Regions from separate parts of the Colwellia sp. Arc7-D genome, predicted to be linked through region 1. Evidence: predicted binding sites of a transcription regulator. Region 1 holds the regulator's gene; each other region holds the start of a gene.
The links. The regulator sigma-54, encoded in region 1, starts transcription at its own class of promoters, with help from an activator protein. The targets are predictions, from matches to a motif close to GTTGGCACGNNNNTNGNNT.
Positions count from the first base shown of each region.

Region 2: DBO93_RS11275 (DUF3192 domain-containing protein) is a predicted target of sigma-54. The motif match lies at 6,970-6,988, and genes of this name have one in related genera.
Region 3: DBO93_RS14795 (NarK family nitrate/nitrite MFS transporter) is a predicted target of sigma-54. The motif match lies at 1,634-1,652, and genes of this name have one in related genera.

Region 1 covers NZ_CP028924.1:3,890,548-3,900,985, reverse strand. Annotated here, with positions in the region: gene DBO93_RS16915 (succinylglutamate desuccinylase/aspartoacylase family protein) at 1-524, shown strand, start outside; gene yjgA (ribosome biogenesis factor YjgA) at 604-1,122, opposite strand; gene pmbA (metalloprotease PmbA) at 1,252-2,583, shown strand; gene mgtE (magnesium transporter) at 2,714-4,072, opposite strand; gene DBO93_RS16895 (HPr family phosphocarrier protein) at 4,580-4,858, opposite strand; gene rapZ (RNase adapter RapZ) at 4,865-5,719, opposite strand; gene ptsN (PTS IIA-like nitrogen regulatory protein PtsN) at 5,726-6,178, opposite strand; gene hpf (ribosome hibernation promoting factor) at 6,208-6,495, opposite strand; gene DBO93_RS16875 (RNA polymerase factor sigma-54) at 6,531-8,036, opposite strand; gene lptB (LPS export ABC transporter ATP-binding protein) at 8,097-8,828, opposite strand; gene lptA (lipopolysaccharide transport periplasmic protein LptA) at 8,829-9,308, opposite strand; gene lptC (LPS export ABC transporter periplasmic protein LptC) at 9,340-9,906, opposite strand; gene kdsC (3-deoxy-manno-octulosonate-8-phosphatase KdsC) at 9,903-10,438, opposite strand, start outside.
Region 2 covers NZ_CP028924.1:2,572,069-2,582,506, forward strand. Annotated here, with positions in the region: gene DBO93_RS11245 (GNAT family N-acetyltransferase) at 482-1,132, opposite strand; gene DBO93_RS11250 (choice-of-anchor H family protein) at 1,293-2,129, opposite strand; gene DBO93_RS11255 (PepSY domain-containing protein) at 2,351-2,662, shown strand; gene DBO93_RS11260 (response regulator transcription factor) at 2,666-3,349, shown strand; gene DBO93_RS11265 (ATP-binding protein) at 3,403-4,785, shown strand; gene DBO93_RS11270 (DUF3300 domain-containing protein) at 4,939-6,402, shown strand; gene DBO93_RS11275 (DUF3192 domain-containing protein) at 6,573-6,929, opposite strand; gene DBO93_RS11280 (hypothetical protein) at 7,100-7,420, shown strand; gene syd (SecY-interacting protein) at 7,498-8,076, opposite strand; gene queF (NADPH-dependent 7-cyano-7-deazaguanine reductase QueF) at 8,149-9,000, shown strand; gene DBO93_RS11295 (GGDEF domain-containing protein) at 9,187-10,438, shown strand, end outside.
Region 3 covers NZ_CP028924.1:3,427,377-3,437,814, forward strand. Annotated here, with positions in the region: gene DBO93_RS14790 (FAD-dependent oxidoreductase) at 1-835, opposite strand, end outside; gene DBO93_RS14795 (NarK family nitrate/nitrite MFS transporter) at 1,791-3,263, shown strand; gene DBO93_RS14800 (bifunctional protein-serine/threonine kinase/phosphatase) at 3,270-5,042, shown strand; gene nirB (nitrite reductase large subunit NirB) at 5,267-7,810, shown strand; gene nirD (nitrite reductase small subunit NirD) at 7,839-8,174, shown strand; gene DBO93_RS14815 (alginate export family protein) at 8,520-9,710, shown strand.

The DNA of each region.
Region 1 (10,438 bases):
GCGCACTTGATGAAGCGACTTTTTGTCCTTGGTGGTATTTACAGCTAAAATTTGCAGAATTAGGCCGAGACTTTCCAATAACCAAAACCGATGAAAATCAAGGTGAGAATGCGGTTATCAAAGAAAGCTTTACTGTAGAGTTGGGTTCACAAGAGCAAATTGATTTAGATGTTGCCCATGAAGACGCTTTAGGTATTTTAAGTTATTTACAATACCAAGGGGCGATTAATAGTCAGCAGTATCAGCCAAAAACGATGACAAGATATAGTTGCTTATTAAAAGATTACAAAGCACTTTATTCGCCCATGGGTGGCATGGTGGATTACCTTGCTGAGTTCGGGCAACCGCTTCCTGCAGGCGAACCTTTAGCGCGTATTCTTCGAATGGACAATTATGGTGACGGCGATCCATTGCATTATATCAATTTTGATCACAGTGTTATTCCTATTCTGCATTTTGCATCAGCGAGTGTGAATCAAGGTACTGAACTTTATAAAGTATTTAGTAAGTATACGATTTTATAATGTCAGGATCTGAAAAACAAAAACGCCTTAATTCATGATAAATTAAGGCGTCTTTTTTTAGCAGATTTTCAATATTTATTTAAAAAACTACATGCGCTTTCAGGTAAGCAAATAAATCACGATTATGTTTACCTACTTTTTCTGCGCTGTGCTCTTTTTTCGCCTGACGTACGAGTTGTCTAAGCTTTTGTCTTTCCATATTGTCATATTCTGCTAATAAAGCCTCAATGGGCTCATTGCCTTCGGCTATTAGATCATCACGCATTTTTTCGAGTTTTTCAAACTTCACAGACTCTTGCTGATGTTTATTAGCCATAACATCCATCGCCTGCTTAATGGGCTCAAGATCCGTCTCAGCTAATATTTTAGCTATATGACGCACATGACGACGTAAGGCTTCATGTTTATTGGTTATTTTATCGGCCAATAACATTGCGGCTTTTAAATCATCCGTTAACGGTAATTTACTGCGTTGATGTTTCGACATTTTGACGATGACAAGGCCAAAATCTTGCAGTCGATGCATTTCGCGTTTTATTTCCGATTTACTCAGTAATTCTTCTTCTAATTCATCGATATCGTTGGCAGAGTGGGGCATAATGTTAAGTATTAAAGTGATAATTACCTATAGTATACAACAAAGCAGTAGCAGCAAAAAACATTCCTGTAAATTGTATCAAAAAATATGAGAAATAATTTAACTATGAGCGATTCTGATAGTATCCAAATGCAAATAGAGCATGTTAAAAAACGTGTAAATGATGCCATGTCTATGGCTAAATCACTTGGAGCCGATGGTGCTGAAGTCGCAATGAGCCGCCAGCAAGGGCTAAGTGTTAGTACTCGTTTAGGAGAAGTTGAAAACGTTGAGTTCACTAATGATGGTGGACTGGGTATTACAGTTTACAAAGCAGGGCGTAAAGGTAGTGCATCAACAGCCGATTTGTCTGAACAAGCTTTAAAACAAGCGATTGAAGCTGCTGTGAATATTGCTAAGTATACCTCTGTTGATGAATGCTCAGGTATGGCTGATAAAGAGCTACTTGCAATGGATCCGCAAGATTTAGACTTATATCATCCTCATAAATTAACCACAGAGCAGGCGATTAGCTTAGCGAAAGAGTGTGAAGATACAGCGCTGGCTTATGATAAACGCATTACTAATTCAGATGGCGCGACATTAGCAAGTTTTGAAGGTTTTAAAGTTTACGGTAATAGCCATGGGCAGATCGTAGGTTATCCAAGTACCCGTCACAGTTTAAGTTGTGTGATGATCGCCAATGAAGGTGATGACATGCAGCGCGATTACGCTTATACCGTGAGTCGTGAATTTAATGCGATGGAAAGTGCCGCTAAAATCGGTCAACAAGCTTCTATTGAAGCGTTATCAAGATTAGGTGCACGTAAATTAGCCACGGCTAAAGTCCCTGTTATGTTTCGTGCTGATATCGCCAATACGCTGTTTGGACATTTTATTGCTGCTATTAGTGGTGGTAACTTGTATCGAAAATCTTCATTTTTGATGGATTCCATTGGTAAGCAAGTATTTCCTGAATTTTTAAGTATTAGTGAACGTCCGCATTTGAAAAAAGCCTTAGCAAGTGGAGCGTTTGATGCCGAAGGCGTAGCTACTGTTGATCGTGAAATAATTACTGATGGCAACTTAGCTACCTACCTTTTAACCAGTTATTCGGCACGTAAAATGGGGCTGACAACGACTGGGCATGCAGGTGGTATTCATAACTGGAATCTCGGCATGCAAGGTGAAGGTAAAGGCGGTGATTTTGATGCGATGTTAAAAACGCTAGGCACAGGCTTGTTAGTAACTGAACTGATGGGGCAAGGTGTTAATGTGGTTACTGGCGATTATTCGCGAGGTGCAGCAGGCTTTTGGGTTGAAAATGGTGAAATCGCTTATCCAGTTGATGAAATTACCATTGCCGGAAAATTACAGGATATGTTCTCTGGTATTGTCGCTATAGGTAACGATACCGATATGCGTGGTAGTATTCGCACAGGTTCTATTATTATTAATGAAATGCAAGTGGCAGGAAGTTAAACGGACGAGTTTCAAGTTATTAGCTGTCAGTAAAAAGAGAGTTTATCTCGCCTATCGCTTACAGCTTTAAACTTACAACTATCTTTTGTATTTACTGAAAGCTGACAGCTTAAAACTGTCAGCTTTTTTGTTACCCTAACATTAATGTTGCTGTGCCTAAAAAGGCAAAGATACCAACAACGTCGGTAACTGTAGTTAAAATAACACTACCGGCTAATGCGGGATCAATATTCATCTTTTTCAGCATTAATGGCACAGTAACACCAGCAATACCGGCTGCGGTCATATTCATTAACATCGCAAAAGCGATAATGGCACCTAACATGAGGTTTTGTTGCCATATAGCGACCACAGAGGCAATTAACACCGCCCAAATTAAACCATTAAAAAAACCGATGGCTAGTTCTTTGTATAATAAAATGCGTGAGTTACTTTCACCAACATGCCCTAACGCCATACCACGAATAACAAGTGTTAACGTTTGATTACCCGCAACACCCCCCATACTAGGCACAAGCGAGTTAAGCACAGCTAAAATGGCTAATTGGTTTAAAATACCTTCAAACATACTCGAAACGGCAACAGCCATAAGCGCAGTAATTAAATTTACGCCTAACCAAATAGAGCGACGTTGCGTACTTTTTAGTACCGGGGCGAAAGTATCAGCTTCGTCATCTAGACCCGCCATACTCATCATGGAATGTTCGGCTTCTTCACGAATAATATCAACAACATCATCAACGGTAATACGACCGAGTAGTCGACCTTCTTGGTCGATAACTGGAGCAGAAAACCAATCGTAACGCTCAAAGAGTTTCGCGACATCTTTTTCATTCATATCAGCAGTAATTGCCTGAATATCTTTATCTATGAGGCTAGAAATAATGGTTTCTGCTTTCGCTGTTACTATGGATGATAATGAAACAGCGCCGATGAAATGATCTTCACGGTCAACAACATAGAAAGAGTCAGTCGCTTCGGGTAACTCACCCCGTAAGCGTAAGTAACGTAACACCACATCCACTGTCACATCAGGACGAATGGATATAGTATCGGTATTCATAATACCGCCGGCTGTGTCTTCCTCGAATGAAAGTGCTGCTTCTACACGACTGCGATCTTGCCAGTCCATCGCGTTAAGCACTTCTTGGTAAACACTGTCAGGTAATGTTCGAAAAACTTCGGCTAAATCATCAACATCCATCCCTTCTGCAACAGCAGCTAGTTTTTCTGGATTTATGTTTTTTAGAATACCTTTTCGAACTTCTTCGTTTAGCTCTTCAAGAACATCACCATGATGATCGGCATCAATTAACTGCCAAAGAGCCATACGGCTTTTGGTCGGAGATGACTCTAAAAGTAAGGCAAGGTCGTAAGCTGGCATGTCTTGCAATAACTTGCGGACATAGACAAACATACCGCTATCGAGGGCATCGTTAACCTGCTGGAGGCGTTGGTGACTATATTCTTGTTCGGAAACTTCCGGCATACTTTTACCTTTTGCCGCTACAAAACGAAAACTGTTAAGGATGTTGAACTTACTGTCAGGTGTTTAATATGGTATTTAGCACCTGAATATTATGCATTACAATCAAATTAACGTGTGAGTACGCCATATATAATTGAAAACTACATTATTTTGAGGTTAATTAAGGTTACTTTAGTCTCGTAAACTTGAACCAAAAAAATTAACCAAAAAAGTTAAACAGCCCGATGATAAATGACAATTATTAACTTTCTATTAAATTATACCAAATGAGTGAAAATTCGACTAAATGAATATGTAATGCATTTCGACTTTACAGGCAAAGCCGAGAATGAATATGCTTGAGGTAATTCGATTGTGCTAAATTCCCAACTTTAACGATAAGTTAGCTAATTCATTATTTTATATGGTATCGAATGTTAATATTTAACGCGTTGAGTTTACCGTAATTTTCGATATTTCGCAGCTTTTTTATTGACTTAACGGTGCCGACAATAAATATGAGTTTTGCTACTCGGCTTCATCAAATTTGTTGCTGAAAAGTTGGCAAATTTCTTCGAGTGCTAATTCAGCGTCTTCACCCGTAGCAATTACCTTAACGGTTTTACCTTGTGCACCTGCAAGCAGCATTATGCCCATAATACTGTTGGCGTCGGCATGATTTTCGTCTAATTCAATGGTGACTTTTGCGGTAAACTTTTGACTTAATTGTGCGAGTTTAGAAGCCGCTCGGGCATGAAGCCCAAGCTTGTTGATGATGAGAACATAACGGCTGGCTTGTGTGCTCATAGCAAGTTACGTTGTGGCAACAGGTAAATCGCGATGACGAGACTGCACGTCTTTACGTTCTTTACGCATATTATTTGCGAGTAATTCGGTGATATATACAGAGCGATGCATACCGCCGGTACAACCAACCGCTATAGTAATATAACTGCGATTATTTCGTTCTAGATGCGGTAACCAGGTCATCATGAAGCTATTTATTTGCCAAATAAACTTTGTCACAATAGGTTGGCTAGCAAGGAAATCTTGCACAGGTTTATCTAATCCGGTGAAGCCCTTAAGTTCTTTATCCCAAAATGGGTTAGGTAAAAATCGCGCATCAAATACATAGTCTGCATCTTGTGGTACGCCATGTTTAAAGCCAAAAGATTCAAAAACAACCACCATAGAACCCGATTTTTTACCTAGTATACGCTCTCTAACTAAGTCGGCTAGCTGATGTGGTGATAGCTGGCTAGTGTTAATATATAAATGTGCACGACTTGCGATAGGTTCAAGAAGCTTTTTTTCTAAGGCTATGGCTTGGTCTAAGGCTATATTTTGTCTAATTAGCGGATGTAAGCGTCGTGTCTCGCTGAAACGACGGATTAGGTCACTATCGTCGGCATCTAAATAAAGTAAACTTAGCTCTACGGCATTAGGTAAGTATTCTATAATTTCGGGTACATCGTTAGGGTCAGCAGGTAGGTTTCGAACATCTAGGCTGACGGCAACATTTTCATAATCATTAATGACGGTATGAATTAAAGCGGGTAACAAATTAACCGGTATATTATCTACACAATAGTAGCCCAGATCTTCTAATACGCGTAATGCAACACTTTTACCTGATCCTGAACGACCACTGACTATAATTAACTTCATGGGGACTTAACTCGCCTGTTGGATTAGCTGAAACAGCTCTTGGTTACTTTGGCATTTACGCACTTGTTTGCAAAATTGTTTTTCACGAAAAATTTTTGCGATACTTTGTAATGTACACAGGTGATTTTGGCATTCATTTTCGGGCACAAATAAAGCAATAAAAATGTCCACAGGACGATTATCTATCGCATCAAAATCTATCGGCTCTTCTGTGGTAATAACCACCGCAATGGGTTGGGTAGAATTATCTAAACGTCCATGCGGTATCGCTATGCCATTTCCTATGCCGGTAGAACCCATTCTTTCGCGCTTAACTAGGCTTTCTAGTAGCTGAAAAGTATCGTGTTCAACCAATTTTTCAGCGGCCAGACTACTTAAGTATTCTAGAATACGTTTTTTACTGGAACCCGGTGCTGCACAAATAGTGCATTCCGGGGTTAGGATATCTTGCAACTTCATAAACTTATAAAACCTAAAGCGACTTGGCGCTAATGCTTGTTGATTTTGCCTTTGTATTTCAAAATTTGGCGATCTAATTTATCAATTAATGCATCAATTGATGCATACATATCGTTATGTTCAGCCTTAGCGTGAACCTCCGAGCCCGTTAAATGCACAGTAGATTCAGCGATCTGGTTCAATTTTTCAACCGTTAGTACCACATGTACATTATTAATGTGTTCAAAGTGGCGCTCTATTTTTTCAAATTTAGCATTAACATAATCACGTAATGAGTCGGTAACATCGACATGGTGTCCAGTAAGATTAATTTGCATAAGCTTCATTCCTCTTTTTTGGTGATTAAGGTTGCCTACAATAGGCTTTTACGTTGATTTGACGGCGGTATAGAGAGTGACTCTCGATACTTGGCAATAGTGCGTCTTGCTACTTTAATGCCTTGTTCGGCCAAGATATCGGCGATTTTACTGTCGCTTAATGGCTTTGCGGGTATTTCGGCGGCAACAAGTTTTTTAATTAACTCACGAATAGCGGTTGATGAGCATTCACCACCATTTTCAGTACTTACATGGCTAGAGAAGAAGTATTTAAGCTCAAAAATGCCTCTGGGTGTATGCATATACTTTTGTGTAGTAACACGAGAAATAGTCGATTCGTGCATATCTACCGCTTCGGCAATATCATTTAAAACCATAGGTCGCATAGCTTCAGGGCCATGTTCAAAGAAACCCTGCTGGCGCTGTACAATACAATTGGACACTTTTAACAAGGTATCGTTCCTGCTTTCAAGGCTTTTGATAAACCATTTAGCTTCTTGCAAGTTCGAGCGAATAAATTGACTGTCTGCTGATGATTTCATCGAGCGAGACATGGCAGCATATTGTTGATTTACCGATAACTTAGGTGCTGTGTCTGGGTTTAGCTCTACAGTCCAGCGACCATTTTTCTTTTCAACCGACACGTCAGGAATAACATACTGTTCTTCACTCTTGATAACACTATCGCCCGGGCGAGGGTCTAATGATTGTATTAAGCGAATAACTTCACGTAATTGGTCTTCTTTAATGCGTAACTTTCGCATCAATTGGCGATAATCGCGATTACCCAATAATTCGATATGCTCGGTTACCGCTAACTTACTTTCAGCGAGCCAAGGCGTATCTTTTGAAAATTGGTTGAGCTGAATAAGTAAACACTCTGGAATTGAACGAGCCGCTACGCCCACCGGATCAAAAACGTTAATCCGTTTAAGCACTACTTCAATTTCATCAAGTTCAACACCATCAATGCCTACGCTTTCTAATATCTCGTCTGCAGAAACTGTTAGGTAGCCGGCATCATCTATAGCTTCAATAATAGCGATAGCAATTGTTCTATCGGTATCGCTAAATGGTGTTAGTTCCATTTGCCAAATAAGATGGTCTTGTAAGGAGTCTTTTGTTTCACCCTGATAGGTATAATCTTCTGATGCATGACCAACACCGCCACTGCTCGCACTGGCACTAAAGTTGTCATCCCAGGTTGTATCACTATTTAATTCTTCGGGTATGTCAGTTTTTGCTAGGCCTTCTGATGAGCTTATTTCATCAATAGTCGGTACAGAATCTTCGCTGCCATCTGAGGATATTTCTACGCTATCGCCAATACCAGCGGAGTATGCTTCTTCTAAATTGTCAGGGGTGTTTTCTGAATTGTTGTCGGGAGATTCATCAACTTCAAGTAAAGGGTTACTTTCAAGAGCTTCTTGAATTTCTTGTTGTAAATCCAAGGTCGATAATTGCAACAGCTTGATAGCCTGCTGCAATTGCGGGGTCATCGTTAATTGTTGTCCGATACGGAGTTGCAGAGTAGGACGCATTTACGTTTTCTTTTCCCTGTTCAAGTACATTAGTATGTTACCGAGTAAGTCTGTTATTCACTATAGCGTGAATTGTTCACCAAGGTATACATCTCTTACGTGTTGATTTGCAAGTATTTCAGTAGAGTTACCTTCGGCAATAAGCTCGCCGTGACTAACAATATAGGCATGCTCACAGACATCGAGGGTTTCACGTACATTATGGTCGGTAATTAAGATACCTATGCCACGTTCTTTTAAGTGTAGGATAATTTTTTTTATATCACCTACCGAAATTGGATCAACACCAGCAAAAGGTTCATCAAGGAGAATAAATTTAGGATCTGCAGCTAAAGCTCGCGCTATTTCAACTCGTCGACGTTCACCACCAGAAAGGCTCATGCCGAGGTTGTCTTTGATATGACCAATGTTAAATTCTTCTAATAAATGCTCAAGTTTTTCTTCTCTTTCAACGTCGGTTAGCGTTTTACGGGTTTGTAAAATAGCCATTATGTTGTCATAAACCGTTAGTTTACGAAAAATTGAAGCTTCTTGAGGTAGATAACCAATACCTTTGCGGGCACGTTCATGCATAGGCAATAAGGTTAAATCTTCGTCATTTAAAATAATTGAGCCACTGTCGTTATTAACTAAGCCAACGATCATGTAAAACGAAGTGGTTTTACCTGCGCCATTTGGTCCTAATAAGCCAACAATTTGTCCAGCAGAAACCTTCATGCTAACGTTTTTAACGACTTTTCTGCCTTTGTAGGCTTTTGCAAGGCCAATGGCTGATAATGTTGAAGTAGACATTTACTCTTGCTTGTCCTTAGATTTTTTTGGCAATTCAGTTTTATTTTTTGGCTGCAATACTGTTTCAACCTTAGCATTTTCTAAGCTTTCGGCATTGACATATTCAGTCTCGAAGTTATAGGTAATTTTACTGCCACTTACTTCACTACCTTCTTGGCGTAGCAAAGCATTACCTGAAATAACAACCGTATTCAAATCAGGTTCATAACGAATTTCATTGGCTTGTAAATTGATAGGGCTACCATCTTGCAGCGTTTGCTCAAATGTCGCAGGAGAACCTTTTGCAATATAAATTTTATTATTGCTTTTATCTTGAGTTATCACCTGTACGAGTTCTGCATTAATTGTCAGTGAACCTTGAGAGATAATGACATTATCAATATAACTGAATATTTTATTTTTCAGATCAGCTGCTTGGCGTGAAGAAGAAATTTTAATTTCTTGGTCAACATCGAATTTTTCAGCATTTACTGTCGGCATTAATAATGCAAATGCAGAAAAATAAATAAGGTTATTTTTTAATTTTTTTATAAATGGTTTGTACATGTTCAGTCAATGTCATCTGTGTTGTGTTTAAGTCTACAATTAATCCTGAGCCATACATAGTAAATCCTTTACCTAATATTAAGATTGTTTGCTCTGAGCTGATAATATTTGTTTTTAAGTCCATTTCTAGATTTTTTCCGTGTACTTCCTGTATTAAACTTTCTTCATCAGTGGCGATTAAACGTACGCGATTTTTTAATTTTACACGATTATTATTATATAGCGTGCCTTCATTGGCGGTTATTTGCCAAGTCGGTTTATTGTTTTTTGGGTACAAGGTGTAACGTGGGTATTCAAAGTGTGTGACCTCTAATTGAGCATAATGTTCCATTCGTTGGGCTTCAACATTATAGGATAATGGGCCTGTTGATTTGTAAACATCACTGTTGAGGTTTTCAGCAATAAATTCTGGCTGATTGGCACTTTCGAGAATATTGCTGGTTTGTTTTTCTGCACCAAACCATTCGAGTATGCCATAGGTTGTTAAGGCGAGTAAAAAAAGTGCTATTGTCGCAATAGTTATGCGATTCATATACTTGCACCTGACGCATTAGCTAAAGTCTGTTGACTTTGCATAATAAGATCGCAGGTTTCTCGTACCGCACCAAAACCACCGCGGGTATAAGTTATGTAGTCACACAAGTTTAAAATGGCGGGATGTGCATCATTTACTGCAATGCTAAAACCAACATAGTTTAGACAATCGAAGTCAGGCATATCATCGCCGATGTAAGCCACTTGTTCTGGCTTTAACTTTAATGAAGCGAGCATTGCTTTCAACGCTGGCAGTTTGTTTTCTTCGCCTTGCACTATATGTTTTACGTTTAATGCGGTCATACGAGTTTGTACGATATTGGATTTTCTGCCTGTAATTACACCAACATCAACACCACTAGCTCCTAGCGCTTTGATGCCATATCCATCTTTGGTATGAAAGGCTTTTAATTCTTCACCATTGTTACCTAAATAAATACGGCCATCAGAAAAAACGCCGTCAATATCACAAACAAAGAGTTTGATCTTTTGTGCTTTTTGCCAAACACTTGGCGAAACTTTTCCGTATA
Region 2 (10,438 bases), 1.3 Mb from region 1:
TTATCCTTAAAAGTAACTGTCCTAGTTACATCAATTGTCTATTCTTATCATCCTGATAACAATTCCCTGACAATTTTTCCTTCTATCCTTGTGAGACATCCAATCTCTTTGCTAATCTAAGCATCCTGTTGGTTATCCATACCATTATTTGTAATCCCTTTGTCTTCCTGACAGGGATAATATTAGACTAAGCACTAATTTTAAAAAGTGCTTAAATTCAAAAAAATAAACACGACTTATCTTTTTACTTGAACGATTTAATTATTTTCATTTAATTACAATAAGTTAAGCTAGAATGGTAGATTTAAAGTAATACAAAGAACACTATATCCTACATTAATGTAGGATATGTCTTACAAAGGTAGGGAGCTTTTGGGAGGTTATTAAATAAATTACGTTAAATTATTTTTAAAGTCTGCTGCAAACTCATAGAGATTGCAGCTTATAGCTTACATAAGTTAGTGAAATGAATTATTCAATATTAACTTTCAGGTGTTTCTCGATAATAAACCATCAAAGAACCTGAGACATTACCCACTTCGACTTCTTCTATAAATTGATAGTTTACATTCTTAAAAAAAGCTTTGTATTTCTTGCTTGTTGCATACACAGCAACACCTTCACTTTCTTTATGTTCATCTAAGATCGTATTGACTGCCGCCATTAAGTAATGACCAAAGCCGTGATGTTGATGCAGTGGATGAATAGCAATAAAAGATAGCATGTGAAATTTTTTCAATGGCACAGCAGCTAAAACAATTTTCTCTTTTTCAATCATTTGTTTGGTACTGAAATACCCTGCACCAAGCAACATTTTTAAGCGCCAGTGCCAAAATCGTTCAGAAGAAACACCATCTTCAGGATTATTTAAGCAAGCGACACCAACAATATTATCGCCTAAATATAAACCCACCATTGGCTGTTTTGCTTGCCAAAATGCATTTAATTCTTCACGAATTGCTGCACGAAGACGTTGTTCATAATCACTTTTGTCAGATGAAAATATTTCCAAAAACACTGGATCATCATGATACGCTTGGTAAAGTAATGATGCAGCTAACTTTAAATCTTGTGCCGACAGATAAGCGGCTTTTATATCGACTTGATTACTATCAATGGCATCTGATGACATCTAAAATCCCTCATAAATGGTGATAATTATTATTATTTTTATACCTTCACCATATCAGGATATGAGAAATAAGGTCAAACTTTATCGCTGAATCAGAAACCCAATAAGGCGAACAATAAAGTAACCTCTTTACTATTCACACTTACAAGGTTTATCAAGTTTACTGCTTAACAAAAACTCTTCTGTAGAATAATGAAAGTATAATCAGACAAAATAACACTGCACTGCCACCGCCATGCTCACTGTAGTATTCAACTTCTATGTACTCAAGATCATAGTCACTACTTTCCAAAGGCAAGGCATAAAGCTCATTACTATCATCTGAACTAAATGTTGCGACAACATCATTATAACCCACTTCATATAAGTCTATTAAAACGTCATAGTGATTTGGAATGTAGCCAGAGTCTAACTGAGTAACAACTTCAAACTCATCAGCAGTCTCATCACCCGTAATAACAAAATCATCGGTAGAGAAATATAAAACCCAAGGACCGCCATTTTCACTTAAATATAGATCAGCATAAACAACAGCTTGTTCATTCATTATGGGTGATAAAATATCAGCATCGAAGCTCACGCTAAATGTCTGGTAATATCCATCTTCATCAATGTCTTCAATAAGTTGGCTGTAACCACTATAAATAGCAAAGCTGTGATAAAAAGCCGAATTACTTTCAACATTAGACTTTGTTGAAAGTATTGATACTGAATTAATTTGCTGTTGGCGTGCCGTATTTACATCAGTTCTGCTCATACCTTTATAAGCTAAATTTCTTGGTTTAATAGTACTGTTAGTTTGAGAGATTTGTTGTTTTTTCTCTTTTGTCGTTAAGTTGTTTGTTAACCCGCCAAAGGATTGACTTGTATGTCCAAGTTCAGTTGCTGATTCTGCGAAAGACATTGGGCTTAACAGTAATAATGTCGCCGTAAAATTAATAATTAACGTCTTCGTTAACGTTTTTATAAGCATTGTGTTAAATATTTTATCAAACATAAGAGTAGCCTCTATTTATAGTATGACTGTCATTTAACCAAAGTTAATCTGAACCGAAGCTGAACACTAAATCAAACGGAACTACAGTTAATTATTTTCAATAATTAGTGTATTTATGTTCATAGAGCATTCAGCTTAACTACTTTAAAATAACACTTACTTGGATTACAGCATTCAATATTTTACACTGTCTGATAAAGTAGTTTTAAGAAGGTACTTAAATGAAAACAAACTTATTTATTCTAAGCATAATAGCTTCACTATTAGCATTCCCAGTCATGGCTAAGATTAATGGAGTACCTCATCATATAAAGATAGAAAACACTCGATATGGTCAGCCAGATAAAGGCAAGTCAATTAGTGCTCAGCAAGCAGCACGTATAGTTAAAAATAAATTCGGTGGTAAGGTTTTGAAAGTAAACAATAGTGGCTCTAAAAAAAATCCTAGTTATCGAGTGAAGTTGCTAAAAGATAATGGCCATGTAATTTCTGTCAGTGTTGATGGCCAATCTGGCCGTATTTCAGGGAATTAATTGATGAGAATATTACTCATTGAAGACGATGAAAACTTACAACTTCATGTAAAAGAGCATTTAATTTCGGCCAATTATAGCGTTGATGTCGCTGATGATGGCGAGTCAGGGCTATTTCAGGGTCAAGAGTTTCCCTATGATGCCGCTATTATCGATTTAGGCTTACCAAAACTTGATGGCGTTAGCGTAGTAAAATCGTTACGTGAACAAGGTTTTACCTACCCTATATTAATACTTACTGCACGCGGTAGTTGGCAAGATAAAGTGTCTGGGTTAGATGCTGGCGCAGATGACTATTTAACTAAACCGTTTCATATTGAAGAATTATTAGCACGATTAAATGCTTTAATTCGTCGCAGTACAGGACAAGCGAGTCCGTTAATTGAAAATGGCCCTTTTACGATTAACACTTCTAGTATGCAAGTTAGCGTTGATGAAAAAGTTATCTCGTTAAGTAGTTATGAATACAAACTATTTGAATACCTAATGCATCATTTAGGTGAAGTTAAATCAAAAACTCAATTAACTGAACATATTTACGATCAAGACTTTGATTTAGATTCAAACGTAATTGAAGTGTTTATTCGCCGATTGAGAAAAAAACTCGATCCCGACAATCAATATCAATTTATTGAAACATTGCGTGGTCAAGGCTACTTATTAAAAGACTTATCTCACTTAATTTAATTTTTTCTCTTGTGTATAAGCACTTTAATAAATCAAAGAAAGGCAATTTATAGTTGTTTAATTCGCTAAAGAAGTTATTTAATTCATTAAAAACAAGAGTGTTATTTAGCGCCTTGTTGATGATATTTATTTTATTGCCCATCGTTGGGCTCATTATAAGTAATGCCTACGAAAAGCATATGGTTGCTAGCTTAGAGAATGAACTCTCTGCCTATTCATACTCTATTTTAGCTATAATTGAAGTCGATAATAACCGCCTGGTAATGCCTGAACAATTATTAGAAAACCAATTTAATGTTAGCCAATCAGGCTTATATGCTGTACTCAGCTCCAACTCAATATTATGGCAACAAAATTCCACGGCTAACAAACCACAGTTAACAGAAAAGTTATGGAGTTCTCAGTCATTACTTTCACCATGGCAACCATCAAGCTTTAAACAACCTGCGCTAGGGGAAAGTTTATTTTATGAAGCTGATATCGATAACAATAAGCATTTTGTCTATAGCTTAAGTGTAAGTTTTGGCAGTGAAGCTCAGCCTTTACCCATGACATTGCATATAATTAAACAACAAAATGATTTAACACTGATGATGGCAGAGTTTCATCGACAACTTCTGCTAGGTTTAGCAGGCTTAATGTTGGTACTTTTGATCATTCAATACCTTTGGTCAATATGGACTTTAAAGCCATTAGAAAACTTAACCAATGAATTAAGTGACGTTGAGCAGGGTAAAATAGAACGACTTTCGCAAGTTTACCCAACCGAGTTAACTCAAGTAACAGAACAATTAAATTTGTTATTAAATGCGGAACAAAAACAACGTCAGCGTTATCGTAACGCACTTTCAGATCTTGCTCATAGCTTAAAAACACCGTTAGCTGTTATGCAAACTCAAAAAGAGTTATCGGTACTCACACAAGAGCAACTCAATATTATTAATGCCATTATAGAGTATCAACTTCGTAAAGCTCAAAGTGCAGGACAATCTTCATGGTACTTAGGTACTGCTGTAGCTCCCATCGTGCAAAAACTGCTCAATAGTTTAACCAAAATATATCGAGACAAGTCACTCAATTTTACGGTAACTATTGCACCTGATGCTAACTTTAAAGGTGATGAGGCCGATTTTTTAGAAATACTCGGCAATATCCTAGACAACGCCTGTAAAGCAGCAAATAAAGAGATCCACCTTGATATTAGTCAACACCAAGATAGTATGACTATTATTATTGAAGATGACGGTAAAGGCATAGAACCCGCCCTTAGAGAAAGTATATTACAACGTGGAACTCGTGCAGATACTTATCAACATGGCCACGGCATTGGTTTAGCCATAGTGCGTGACTTAGTAAAAAGTTACCAAGGAACTATGCTTATTGAAACATCTGAGCACCTTAAAGGCGCTAAATTTACGCTGAATTTCCCATCATAAAGAGTTTAATGACTAACTTTACAATTTGTTCAGCTATCGTTCAGTTTACACAGAGTAATATTGTATGCATAACTTAAAAAGTCACCTTGTAGCTCACTCTAGACGCTATTTTTTCAAGGGGATTTTCATCATACGATGTTTAGGAGAAGTAACATGCAAAAAGTACAACTTAGCAAGTCACTGAATTATTTAATTATATCACTATCAAGTGCACTGATATTTTCAGCGCCAAGTATAGCGAATAACACAGCTAGCCCTGTGATGGCAAATGTTGAACAGTCTTATACAGAACAAGTGAACAGTTTTACTGAGGCTGAGCTTGAACAAATGCTAGCTCCTATCGCATTATATCCAGACGCGTTGCTTAGCCATATTCTAATTGCTTCAACTTACCCTATTGAAGTAGTTGACGCCGAACGCTGGTTAAACAAAAACACTCAATTAAGCACTGAAGAACTCGCCGACGCGGCTGAAAATCAAGATTGGGACGCCAGTGTTAAAGCACTTTTACCTTTTGCAAACATCCTTAAAAAATTAAGTGAAGATTTACGATGGATGCGCAATTTAGGCGATGCTTTTTTACAAAATGAAGCACAAGTGCTGGCCAGTGTTCAAGCATTGCGTCAACAGGCCGACCAAGCCGGCAACCTTCAAAACATGAATAACGTGAATGTGGTTCGTGAAACCAAAACAATTATTATTGAATCAAGCCAACCTGATATTATTTATGTGCCATATTACGATACTAGGCTAGTTTATGGCGATTGGCGTTGGAGCCATTACCCTCCGGTGTATTGGCACCACCCTGTTCACTATGTATCGCATCACGGTCCTTATTACTGGCATAACCCTGTTCACCTTACTGTAGGACTATTTTTTGGTGCTGTTCATTGGAACAACCGACATGTGGTAGTTAATCATCACAAATCTCGCTATTACAAACGTCATAGCAAGAAAAAAGTCTCAACAAGTTATCAGGCAAAACGTTGGGAGCACAATCCACGCCATAGAAAAGGTGTGGCTTATCGTAGTTCAAATATACAAAAAAAATACCGTAGTCATACTCCGAGTGTTCAGCAGCATAAAAATTTAAGAGCAGAGCAAAAGCACTTTAGTAATAAAAACAAGTCTATTACTCAGCATGCTAACTCTAAATACAAGCGTAAATACAAAAGTGATAAAAGCGATAATATTAGGCATAAGCTGCAGGTGAATCGTGCGGTTAAAATTGACAAAACACATGTAAAAAAACAATCTATGGCTAAGCATGAGCCCTATAAAAATAAGGAATGGCAGCAAAATAAATCTCAAACTAAACATAGTAATAAGGTAAGAAGTTCTGAGCCTGTTAAGTCATCAAATAAATACTATGTAGATAAGCGCCAAACAGTAAGAAATGTCGATAAACAAGTGCACGTAAAACAACGTGAACAAACAGTTAATCATAGTAGAAGTTCGGAAAATAATTACGCTAAACCGAACACTACAAGTAAAGATACATACCACGAAAGACGCAGTTCAAAAAGTGAAAAAAACATGAGAAAGCGTTCTAGCGATAACAGACAAAAAAGTCATAATAACAGTTCACACCATAGTAGAAGCAAACGAGAAAACTAGGTAAGAAACGTCGTAAAAAGCTAAAACATAAGTCATAAATTTTTATGCTAACGATGCTTTAGAAAATACTGATAGATAGTATTATCTTTACCTAAAAAAGGGCGATATCAATAAATGATATCGCCCTTTCCTATTTAAACTTTGTAATAAATCAGTAAATTAAATTGTAATTAAATCCCTTGCTCTATCGCCGTCAAACTATTATTTACAAAGACTAATTTTGTACATTCGTCTTTTGTTGTTAAGCCATCTTTATGTAACCGTTGTGTTCGGTAATAAACCACTTTCACGGCTTTGCCATCATCTAAATATGATTCGTTAAAATCCGCTACACCCATCTCACGTGCAACGTCTGAAAATGTAGTATTTAACTGAATGTTAGCAATTTTCTTTCTATTTTCGAACTCTTTATCTTCAAAACTTCCTGACATAGAATGCCCATCTTCGCCGCCAACTGCTATAACACAGCCAGTTAAACTCAAAGTTAATGGCGCGATTATAATTAGTGCTAATAACGATTTTTTCATTTTTTCTTCTCTCATCAAAAGTAATAGTATAAAAACTTAATTGCAATTGCCAAACCAACTATGTAACCAATTGATTAAATTATAAATTAATAAAAAAACCAAAAACAAAGCAAGACTTAATTGGTAATTTTCGCTAAAATATTGTCTCTTTAACACCTGAGTTAAGCTTAATGACTATATTTGATGAAATTTCAATCATCGCCAACAAACTTGCCAATGAAGGAAAAGTACCGAGTGTTGCATTAATTAAAGGCCACTTGAGTCAAGCGGTTCCTTTGCCTAAAATTATTTCTGCTCTAAAGAACTGGCATCACGAGCCTGACTTTATTAAAGCATCACATCAGGTCACTTCATCTGAAAAATCAACAGAAGTAAAACCAGGCTCCGAAGAGCTTAGTTTGCTTATCGCAGAAGCCTTAGCACCACTAAAAGATGAAATTGCGGAATTAAAACAGCAAGTAAAAGCGCTAACCGATAACTTAGCTAATTAAATATAAACATCTAAAAGATGCATATTAATTTTAAATTAGTACGTAAAAATTAAATGGGATTAATAAATAATTGGTTATTACTCTTCGATAGCTTTTGGAGGGATCCTTGGCGCAAGTTGTGAGATAAACTCAACCAGCGTATCTGCTATTTTTTTATGTGGTTCACAGCCCACTTTTTCCACCCAAATTTCACCTGTATCATTGTCTAGTGAAATAATATGGTTATCATCATCGGTAGTGGCAAAAAAGATCGTTAGCTTTTGTTTCAATTTCGTTTTCATTAAAATATGGCCGATAATATTTTCTTGTAAACGAGCAAAGTCTTCTGCGCTCCAAGCAAATAAAAGCGACAAATCCCCTTCTGCACAGCTAGCGTCTAAACTGTCACTGTACATAGTGGTAAAGTACTGTTTAATATCATGATGAATCGTGACTTCTAAAGCTGCTTCAACATTATTAAAGGTTAATGTTTCTTCAAGTTTAATGGGATGCCAGAGTGAAAACTCTTCTTCATGAATACCTTGCTCACAAGGTGAAGGCCAATCTTCAACTTGATGTGTTATGGGTAAATGTTCAAACCTGTGTTGATATGCTTGTAAGTAATCTTGTGAAAAATTCCATACCAGTTCATTGAGTGAATTATTTGATATTTTCATCTAACGATTAATTCCTATAAAATAAAGAAAATTTTATTCATATTGTACAACCAGAGAAGAAAATACTCAAAAATGAGCACTTATACAAACGCAAAAGCACTCAGTAAATTAACCCTTGGAAAAGCAACAGAGTATTGTAGCCAATATAACCCAACATTGCTGCAAGCAGTGCCAAGAAGCCTAAATAGAGATAGTTTGGGCTTAACAATGGATAATATACCTTTTAAAGGTGAAGATGTTTGGTATGGTTACGAACTTTCTTGGCTCAATGATAAAGGTAAGCCAGTTGTTGCTGTTGCTGAGTTCAGCTTTCCTTGTACTAGCCCAAACATTGTTGAATCAAAGTCATTTAAGCTTTATTTAAATAGTTTTAACCAGACTAAGTTTTCATCATGGCAATCTGTCGAGTCAGCTTTAGTAAAAGACCTATCCGCTACCGCTGGCGCAAATGCTGAAGTAAAACTCTTTACAGTAAATAATTGTCCTGCACTGCAGTTATCTGTTGATAACGCTGTATGTATTGATGATATTGATATTGAAATAGATCAATATCAATTAACGCCTGAGCTATTACAGAATGCCTGTCACGACAATGGAGAGAATGTAAAAGAGTATTTGGTTTGTCATTTATTAAAGTCAAATTGCTTAATTACAAATCAACCAGACTGGGCCAGTATTTATATAAAATACAATGGCAAGAAAATTTGTCATGCCACTTTATTAAAGTATTTGATTTCGTTTCGACAACATAATGAGTTTCATGAACAATGTGTGGAACGTATTTTTTGTGATATTCAGCATTTTTGTCAAGTAGAAAGCCTCACAGTATTTGCTCGATATACACGCAGAGGTGGTTTAGACATAAACCCTTTTCGCTCCACAACGCAAAACAAAGCACCTGCATTGAGAACATTGAGACAATAACCAACAAGAGTGCTTGTTTTTTGAACTAAAATTCATTAGTTATGCACTAATACTAGCTTTTTATACTGGAATGTTTATTATTAATATATACTGAAAATATAGCTTTATTTTTGTTGTTAAGACTCTATTTTAATTAGCATTAACAGTGCTAATTTTCCATTGTGCTGCATTTTAGGGAAGATTTATATGACTGAAAACTCAGTCGGAGATAAAACTATTAAAGATTTAAGGTCTCGACTTAAATCCGCTATAAACTCTCGCACATTATTAGAAAACGAATTTAGTGCGCAATCATCCCTGTTAACTAGCTTTATTGGCAAACTATCTCAAGCTTGTAAAGGCACAGATATATTGCTTGATAACAAATTAGCAAATTTAAGATCTACCCTAAAAACAGCAACAAGTTTTACAGCTCTTGAAAAAGATATAAAAAAGATTTCCACACTTCTTCGACAGTACTCGCTAAAGAATGATAAAAACAGAATTGAAATACATGAACAATTAAATAATTCCAGTACTGGCCTGCAAAAAAGTAAAAACTTTCCAAAAGAAAGCCGTCGTCAGCTTCAAACCCTAATAACTAAAGCAGAAGAAGGCCATGGGTCATTAATTCAATACATACCATTAATGAGCGAAATTATCGTTTTTTATGAGAGTATAATACACAGTCAAATTAAACTGGCTGGAGAAAAATCTCAAACAACAAATACCAGTAAACCTGTCATACTTGATAAAATTAATCATGTTGAAGTTGAAGCCTTACCAGAAAGTAACACAGTAGCTATTCAACAAAAGGCCCCAAAGGAATTACTGGGTAGATTTAGTTCGATCTTAAATACCTTAGTCATCTCTAAAAAACATAAAGCGGATATAAGTAAAATTAAGTCTAGCTTACACGGCCAAATTTCGAACCAGAACTTAATGACTGAATGTCTCAATGTTTTTGATTTCATGATTGAAGATCTTGAACAAGAGCGTAGTCGAGCTAAAGTGTTTTTATCTACCATTAGCGAAACACTTACATCTGTTCAAATGTCAGTTACAGCAACCATTGCAACTTCATCTGAATCAAACGATCAACATGCTGCAATTAATTTAGAGCTAACTGAAAAGATAAAAGAAGTCAGCATCGGCATTAACGATGCAGGTTCGTTAACTGAAATGAAAGTCGATGTTAACGATAAAATTCAGCAAATTGCCAAAACCCTGCAAAATAAAGCTGAATTAGAAAATAGCCAAAATATAGAGTTGAATGAAAAACTCAACAGCATGTCAGCAAAAGTTGAAAAACTAGAACAACAAAGTAAAATTTTTGAAAAACGCATACAGGAAGTTCAAGCCAAAAGCTTTCAAGACGCCTTGACCAAGTTAGCTAATAGAGCATCGTTTGATGAGTTTTTTGCTAAAGAACTGGTTAGATTTCATCACAAACAATTTG
Region 3 (10,438 bases), 460 kb from region 1:
TAACGGCCATTTGCGCGCTAATAAACTCACCATTGGTTAACGTAACACCAGACAGTTCTTCGGCCTGTTCAGCTGAATTAGCTAAAGGTTGAGTTGTTGAACTTTGCCCCTTTATATTTTCAAAAGCAGCCACTTCATGGCCTAAAGCAAACTTAATATTCTTTTGTTCCATAATGCTTTGCAACATAACACCTGCAACTTTATCTAACTGTCGGTTAAGCAGCCATTTATTACGATGGATTAACGTTACTTCCACACCACTCAGCGCTAAGCCATAAGCCGCCTCTAGCCCTAATAAACCACCACCAATCACAACAGCTTGTTTCGAGCTTGTTCCCGCTTGTTTAGCAAAGGCTTGAATTTTTTCAGTGTCAGCAATATTTCGAAAATTGAAGATACCAGCAATTTCTTGATTTTTAGCTGGGATTTTAGCAGTACGTGAGCCTGTAGCGATGATGAGTTCGTCGTAATGTATTTGCGTATCAGAGGCTAAATCTACGTACTTTTTTTCTTTATTTATATATGTAACAACACAACCACTTAAAAAATTAATATTATGCGCTTTGTACCACGCCAGCGGTTTTTGCATAATACTGTCAATCGTGGCGTCACCGGCTAATACTGCAGATAACATAATACGATTGTAGCTACCAAAGTGCTCTTTACCGATAACCGTAATTTGATACTTGTGAGGCGTGCGCTTAATTATTTCGTCTAACAACCGACCAGTCGCCATACCGTTACCAATGATCACCATTGATGGTTTAATTTGAGTCACCGGTTCAGCATGTTTAGTTATTAACTTATCAGCTGTTGGGATTTCGGTAATAGCCATTTTACTGCTCTCGTATATCTAGTTATATTATTAACGAATATAAATCTGTGACTCAACTCGTTACTTAACGTTATCTATACGGATAACTGCAGTTAGTGTGCCATGTGACTTTAGGCAAGATATTTACTTTTATTTCATTGTTATCAAAGAATTTAATTGTTAAGTATAATAAAGTGAATGAAAAAAAACAGATAGTTTAAAGCAGTGTTTGCACCGATATGGTGCTTGCATGCAATATTATATCAACGATGGTACTACTCACTTAACTCCTTAATTGAATGCTTAATTGAATACTTAATTGAATGCTTGGTCGCTGCTACTTTGAGTATATTATCCTTTACCTTGCAACATGCCGACATGCTGGCATGCTGACATTCATCTTATGTATGACTAATTCACGCCTGCTTCCTCTAATTATAAAAAAACTAGTCTTTCATCATTCAAATATCAACCTATATGACGCCAATCAAAATGAGGCGTAAATTCTTACATTAAAGCGAGTTTTGCGTGTTTTTTCGCTGAATATAATTAACTTTTTCTTACGAGGTTGATGCGACTTTTTTATAAGTAAATTTATAGCTTTATGTCACTGTAGATAAGCTAATTAATTAATCTATTTTCAACTGGCCATGGTGTAAAGTTTTTATACACAGTGCATACGTTTTTTATTACCTTCCTGCACTCAATCTGTGCGTGCACGTTATTGTATCGTGCATAAATAACCAAACCACAACTTAAAACCATTATCAAAAACAAAACAATATCAATTGAAACAACATCATAAAGAAGAATGCTTTGGGTGGCATTACATTTGCTACTCAGTGTTTAATAACGTTATTGGCATTAAAGTAAGCCTGCCCGCTTACATAAATAACAAGCCCATTTTTATTATTATCAGAGAAAATACATCTCTCGTTAATAAATAACACAAATTTTAATTTTTAGGAGTTGTTGCATGAGCGGTCAAGAGAGTCTTAATATTTTTTCATTCAAAGGAAAGATGAAAGCCTTACATATGAGCTGGATAGCATTTTTTATTACCTTTGCAGTTTGGTTTAATTTCGCGCCATTAGTGTCAGTTATCGCTGATTCGCTAGGGTTATCGAAAGCGGAAATAAAAACCTTAATGCTATTAAACGTCGCATTAACTATTCCGGCGCGCGTAATTATCGGCATGTTGACCGATAAATACGGCCCTCGTTTAACTTTCGCTGTTTTACTTGCCGTATGTAGTATCCCTTGTTTTATGTTTGCTTTTGCAAGCTCCTTTGAACAAGCGGCATTGTCTCGCTTCTTATTAGGCTTTATTGGTGCAGGTTTTGTTATCGGTATTCGTATGGTGTCTGAGTGGTTCCCAGCTAATGAATTAGGAACGGCGGAAGGTATTTATGGTGGGTGGGGTAATTTTGGCTCAGCTGCAGCGGCGATGACTTTACCAACACTTGCATTAGCGTTTGGTGGTGAAGACGGCTGGAGATATGCGGTTGCCTTTACCGGAGCATTAAGTTTAATTTTCAGTGTTATTTGGTATAAAAACGTAACTGATACTCCGAAAGGATCAACCTACTTTAAGCCTAAACAAACCGGTGCAATGGAAGTTACCTCCACTGGTGATTTCTTTTTGTTATTAATTATGAAAGTTCCAATGTACGCAGCTTTAGCCTTACTTGCTTGGAAATTATCACCGGCAGGCGTAAGTTTATTATCGGAACAAAGTGCTATATTGGCTTATCTGAGTTTAGTGGTTTTATTTGCCATTGAAGTAAGACAAACCATAAAAGTAAACGGTCATTTATTTTCAAAGCCAGTAGAAGAAATTCACCGTTATAAATTCAGACAAGTCGCTGTATTAAACGTTCTTTATTTTGCTACATTCGGTTCAGAGTTAGCCGTGGTATCAATGTTACCGTTATTTTTCGCTGAAACTTTTGAGTTAAGTATGGTTTATGCTGCCATGTTAGCGTCAACTTATGCTTTTATGAATTTAATGTCTCGCCCAGGTGGCGGCTGGTTATCAGATAAATTTGGCCGTAAAAAAACCTTATTAATTTTAACCGCTGGTTTAGCTGTTGGTTATTTTGCTATGTCTGAAATCACTGGTGAATGGCCTTTAGCGTTAGCCGTAGTAACAGCAATGGCTTGTTCATTTTTCGTGCAAGCAGGTGAAGGTGCAGTATTTGCGGCAGTACCATTAATAAAGCGTAGGTTAACGGGTCAAATTGCTGGTATGACAGGTGCTTATGGTAACGTAGGTGCTGTAGTTTACTTAACGGTATTAACCATGGTTGATTATTCAACCTTCTTTATGGTGATAGCCGCGACTGCAGTGGTTGGGTTTACAACTTTACTCTTTATGGAAGAGCCCAAAGGCACTATTACTGAAGTACGAGAAGATGGTACGGTAGAGTTAATTAATGTCAGCCATTAACAAACTATGAGCAATGAAACCCAACAAGACCAACGCACAGCTGCAGATTTGCAATTGTGTATTGGCGGTTTTTCTTCTAAAGGTTTAAAAGCCGAAAACGAAGATGCTTTCGCTGCTATTGTGCCTGATAGTCACGAATTACGTGCTAAAGGTGCTGTTGCGGCGATTGCTGACGGGCTATCGAGCGCAAACAAAGCTGCGGATGCTTCTCAACTTGCTGTAACTCAGTTTATTCAAGAATACCTTGTAACCCCTGAAACATGGTCAACTCAAAAGTCGGCAGCCAAAGTATTAACCAGCTTAAATAACTGGCTATATTCACAAGGTGGCTTTGTTGAAGGCTTAGCCGATGAAAACTCTCCACAATGGTTGACCACTTTTTCAGCCTTAATTGCTAAATCTACCACTGGTTATATTTTTCATGTCGGTGATACTCGCATAACCAAATATCGCAATCAGCAGTTAGAGGTTATTACACGTGATCATAATCGTAAGCAAATTGGGCAACAGGCTTTATTAACAAGAGCATTAGGTGCTGATAATCGTTTAGAGGTTGATGTTCATAAAATTGACTTACAATCTGGCGATTTATACATGCTAAGTTGTGATGGTATTCATGACTATATTACCAAGCCCACTTTTCAATCATTGTTTGATTCTTTGCCGCTTTCACCAAAAAAATCTGATTTGGAAGCCCTTGCATTAAAAATTGTTAACACCGCTCTTGAACAAGGTAGTAATGACAATGTTACCTGTTTATTGGTATATGTGCAGGCAGTACCAAATCGTAAACTCACTGAAATTCAACGTGATTTGAGTGCAAAGGCGATACCTCCAGCATTAAAAGTTGGCCAGAAGCTGGACGGCTACTTAGTTAAAAAAGTTATCCACGCGAGTATCCGTTCACATTTATATTTGGTGGTCGATTTAGCAACAGATAAACCTTATGTTTTAAAAGCACCTTCAGCCAATTTTTCAGAAGATGCCATTTATTTGCAAGGCTTTATGCGTGAAGCTTGGGTTGGCGAACGTATTAAGCACGGTAACGTAATGCGCGTGCTACCCGGAAGAAAAAACAGCCAGTTTTTATATCATGTTTGTGAATACCTGCAAGGCCAAACCTTAGGCGAGTGGTTACATGACAATCCTAAACCGAGCATTGCATTAGTTCGCGATATAATGAAACAAGTTATTAGCGCATTGCGAGCGTTTCAGCGTTTAGATTTAGTACATCGTGATTTAAAACCCGACAACATCATGATCGACCAATATGGTCACATTAAATTGATTGATTACGGCACCGTATTTGTTGCTTCACTGGATGAGAATCAAGAAACAATAAAAGAAGAAGTACCGTTTGGTTCTTTAAACTATATTGCGCCTGAAACGCTATTACATATGAAAGCAGATAATCAAAGCGACTTATTCTCATTAGGCGTTATTTGCTATGAAATGCTGTCAGGCGAGCTACCGTATAAACCCATGCAACGGGCTGAAGTAACAATTAAAGGTTATTACAGCATGCAATATCGCAGCATTAAACAGTTTCGACCTGAACTACCTTTATGGCTAGATTTAAGCTTACAAAAAGCTACAGCGGCGGATCCAAAGTTACGCTACAAAGCCTTTTCAGAATTCTTTGCTGATTTAAGTAACCCAAAAACAAACGCAGTAGAAGAATATAAAAGTCAGCCTTTATTAAAACGTAACCCGATTTTATTTTGGCAATCATTATCAGCTATATTGTTTATTGGGCTAATTGCCGCATTACTCTATTAACCAGTAATGTCTTTATTTATAAATTTATAGTTCATACATTTCACGCACATCCTTGGTGCGTGAATATCTTCACGATAGTGCAACCTCTCTCAATTGACACCTAGTTAAAAACCTACCCCTTTGAATTAATTAATAAAAGTTAACTGGTTCGTTTATTGCAAATACCCATTCATTATTTAGTTCCGCAAATACAGCGGTAATTCAAAGAAATAGGATTGTAAAATATGAACACACAACCACGAAAAATCGTCGTCGTTGGTAATGGCATGGTAGGTCATCACTTTGTTGATGAAATGGCTAAACATGAAGGCTATGAAATTACCGTATTATCAGCTGAAGACCGTTTAGCTTATGACCGTGTTCACCTATCAGAGTATTTTTCTGGTAAAACGGCTGAAGATTTAGCAATGACTTCGCCAGCCTATTACAACGAAATTGGCGTTAATTTTTTCACCAACGCAAAAGTAACCCACATTGACAAAGCAGCGAAAGAGGTAACCACTGAATCGGGTGAAACCTACGCATACGATAAGCTTGTTATGGCTACAGGTTCATATCCATTTGTTCCCCCTATTCCAGGTAAAGAACGTGATCATTGTTTAGTTTATCGCACCATTCAAGATTTAGACGATATTCAAGCATCAGCTAAAGCCGGCAAAGTTGGTGTTGTTGTTGGCGGCGGTTTATTAGGCTTAGAAGCCGCTAACGCGCTTAAAGAGTTAGGTTTACAAACTCATGTAGTTGAATTTGCTCCACAACTTATGGGCGTGCAATTAGATACCGACGGCGGCGCATTGTTACGCTCGATGATCGAAGGTATTGGCGTGCAAGTGCATACTCAAAAAGCAACCAATGAGATTGTTGATGGCGAAGAATGTGTTCATCGAATGAATTTTGCTGATGGTTCGCATTTAGAAACTGACGTTATTTTATTTTCTGCTGGTATTCGTCCATACGACAACCTAGCGCGTGAATTTGATTTATCTGTTGGCGAACGTGGCGGAATTGTTGTCGATAATAACTGTAAAACTTCTGATGAAAGTATTTACGCGATTGGTGAATGTGCACTTTGGAATAACTTTATCTTCGGTTTAGTTGCCCCAGGTTACACCATGGCAAAAGTTGCTGTTGATAACATTATTGGTGGTGAACAACAATTCACCGGTGCTGATATGAGCACAAAATTAAAATTAATGGGCATGGACGTAGGTTCAATTGGCGATGCTCATGCGCGAACCGAAGGTTGTAAAAGTTATGTTTACTCAAACCAACCTGACCAAATTTATAAAAAAATTGTTGTTAGCCCAGACGGTAAAGAATTAATAGGTGCGGTGTTAGTCGGTGATACCAGCGAATACGATTCATTATTACAATACGCCTTAAATGGTATTGAATTACCTGAAAATCCAGACGGTTTAATTTTACCGAGCTCAGGCGAAAAACCAACATTAGGCGTTGATGCTTTACCGGATACCGCCACTATCTGTTCTTGTTTAAACGTGACAAAAGCCGACATTATTGCGGCGATTGATTGTGGAGCAGTAGATGTTGGTCAAGTTAAATCATCAACTCAAGCCGCTACAGGTTGTGGTGGTTGTGCTGCATTATTGAAAAAAGTTACCGATCACGAACTAGAAAAACGTGGAGTTGAAATCAGCACAGATCTTTGTGAACATTTTGCTTATAGCCGTGTTGAGCTATTTCACATTGTGCAAGCCGAACAAATTAAAAACTTTGACGTGCTAGTAGAAAAACACGGTTCAGGTTTGGGTTGTGAAATATGTAAACCGGCCGCGGCATCTATTCTTGCTTCGGTATGGAACGACTACATTTTAAAACCAGACCATGTTTCGCTGCAAGACACCAACGATATCTTCCTAGGTAACATGCAAAAAGATGGCACTTACTCTGTTGTACCTCGCATGCCTGGTGGTGAAGTAACACCAGATAAGTTAATTGTTATTGGTGAGGTGGCGAAAGAATACAACCTTTACACTAAAGTTACTGGCGGCCAACGTATTGATTTATTTGGTGCACGTGTCGACCAATTGCCTGCTATATGGAAACGCTTGATTGATGCTGGCATGGAAACAGGTCACGCCTATGGTAAATCGTTACGTACGGTTAAATCTTGTGTTGGTAGCACTTGGTGCAGATACGGACAGCAAGACAGCATGGCCATGGCGATTCGATTAGAAGATCGTTACAAAGGCTTACGTTCACCACACAAAATTAAGTTTGCCGTTTCGGGTTGTACTCGTGAGTGTGCAGAAGCGCAAAGTAAAGACATCGGCATCATTGCTACAGAAAATGGCTGGAATTTATATGTCAGTGGCAATGGTGGTATGAAACCTCGCCATGGTGATTTATTTGCTACTGATTTAGACGATGAAACACTCATTAAATATATTGACCGCTACTTAATGTTCTATGTTCGTACAGCAGATAGATTAACCCGTACTTCCGTTTGGTTAGACAACCTAGAAGGTGGTTTACCTTATATGGAAAAAATCGTTAAAGATGACCATTTAGGCATTAATGATGAATTAGAAAAACAAATGCAAAATGTTGTAGACACCTATCAATGTGAATGGAAAACCACTATTGAAAGTGAAGAACAATTAAAACGTTTTCGTCAGTTTGTTAACTCAGATGCTATCGATGGCAATATTGAATTCGTTACTGAGCGTGAACAAATTCGTCCCGCTAAGGATGAAGAGAAAAAATACGGTGTTAAAATCCAAGCAGTTGACTTAACGCCTGCATAAAAGTTTACGAATAAGAAAGGAAAATACCATGACAACAGAAAGCACCTGGCAAACCATCTGCCCAACAAGCGATTTAGTGAAAAACTCAGGCGTTTGTGCGTTATTAGCAAACCAAGAACAAGTCGCTTTATTTCAGGTTGGAAATGACAAAGTATTTGCCGTTTCTAACTTTGACCCTTTTGGTAAAGCTAACGTGTTATATCGCGGTTTAATTGGCGAAACTAAAGGTGATATTTACGTGGCTTCACCCTTATTAAAACAGCGTTTCGTTTTACATTCTGGCGCTTGTTTAGATAACGATGACTTCGCTATTCAGACTTACGAAACACGTATATCTGATGGAAAGTTAGAGATTTTTGGTTAAATAGATAACAAATATTCTGTTTTGTAAACCTCAATTTAGGCGACTAAGTTGAGGTTTTTTTATCGTAATGAGTAAATGAAAAAAGCTACCTCACTATTTATCCTTACCAAGCAACAACAACTTTCCCTTTCAAATGCTAAATAAACTAAGTAAACCCAGCATTTATATTGGGGCAGCCATGCATCAAAACATTACAACTCACAAATCAACCTCCTTCATAAAAACCATAAGTAATTGATAAATATAATTTTTATATAATGGCATGAATGCTGCTCTATCACTGCTATGTACCATTTATTTAATTTAATAACCTAAAATTGAAAATGAAAACTAAAGGGATAAACCATGCAACCAGCAGTAAAAATTTCAACGCAAATTGCGCTGATTTTATTAGCCAGCACCTGTGTAAACGCCAACGCAAATAATGAGCTTGAAAACAAAGCTAAAACCAGTATCGATTTAAACTTGCGCTATGAAGCAGTTGATCAAGATAACTCAAGTAAAAATGCTTCGGCTTTAACATTACGCACGCGATTAAATTACACCAGTGCAAATTATAATGGTTTCTCAGGTGTAGTTGAATTTGAAGACTCTCGCCAAATAGCCGGTGTTAACGACTATAACGATACTGTTGGTAATAATACTGAATATTCAGTTATTGCCGACCCAGAAACCACTGAATTAGACCAAGCTTTTGTACAATATAAAAAAGATGGAGTTACCGCTAAAGTTGGTCGCCAAGTCATCACCTTAGATAACCATCGTTATGTTGGGCATGTAGGATGGCGTCAAGATAGACAAACATTTGATGCAGCAACCATAACTTATGCGGCATTAGACAATATAAAAATGAGCTATAGCTACATAAATAAGCGTAATCGTATTTTTTCCGATGAAAAGGATTTTGATTCGAAAGATCATTTACTTAACATCGCCTATAAAACAAGTTATGGCAAACTAACAGCATACAGCTACCTTTTAGAAGTTGATGAAGGTACGGCTAATAGCTTAGATACTTTCGGTATAAGTTTTAACGGTAAAAAAGACAAGTTTTCATATTCAGCCGAGTTTGCTGCTCAAGATTCAGAGCACGGAACAACTGAGTATTCTGCAAGTTATATGGCCATTCAGGGTGGATACAGTTTTGATACTCTAACCCTTAAATTAGGTGCAGAGGTACTGGGCAGTGATGAAGCAACGTACGGATTTTCAACACCACTCGCAACACTGCATAAATTCAATGGTTGGGCAGATCAATTTTTAAACACACCAAAAGAAGGCTTGGTTGATCTTTATGCCTCAATTTCAGGCAAAGTATTCGGTGGTGGTTGGACTGTTACATTTCATGATTACAGTGCTGATGAATCAACCGATACTGTCGACGATTTGGGCAATGAAATTAATGCAGTTTACACGAAAAAATTTGCACAAAATTACAGAGCAGGTATAAAGTATGCGGCTTATTCAGCAGGTGATTCAGCCGCAGGTAACCTTGATACTGATAAATTTTGGCTCTGGGTTGGGGCTAAATTTTAGGTTAATGAACAAAGCATGAGCTAAGATTGAATAACTTCGACCTTAGCATTACTGAAATAAGCTTGCTCGAAGTAAATAATAATTACCCCGACAAACCTAGTACTAAAATGGATATTAGTGCTAGGTTTCAGTATATAACTGATAAATAAGTGCCTCACTCCATTCGGTTATAACTATAAATAGATAGGTTTTACTGCACGGGTAAATCTAATATAGGAAATTCAGCTCTGAGTTGTATTACTAAATTTTCGTCAGTGCCAAGGCTCACTGCTAAGTAAAAATATTCGGATAACGCTTTTAAGTTATAGTAACAATGTGGACATTTTCATATTCAATGTTCGCTTGACGATAAAAAGCGAACATCAACAAAATTGTAAATACTGTCAGTTTTTTCAGTAATAGCAAAATTAATAAACCTATAAAAAGGGATCTCTAAATCAGCTAATCCACTATATTAAATCTAGCAGTAATCTAACCATATAATTTAGTTAGTGTTATTTCACTGATACGAATAAAAAATCAACAACGATAAGTGTAAATATAACTATTAGCCATATTTACGGGTGTATTAGCTCCAATTATTTACAGCTAACATTCACTCTATCAAAAGGCTAACCTTTCTACTTAAATCGATAATGAAGTTGAAATCTAGCTTCTTTTCTAAATTTTGGCGCTAAAATCCGACAAGTAATACAAGATTATAATCACTAACTTATCCACTCAGCTTA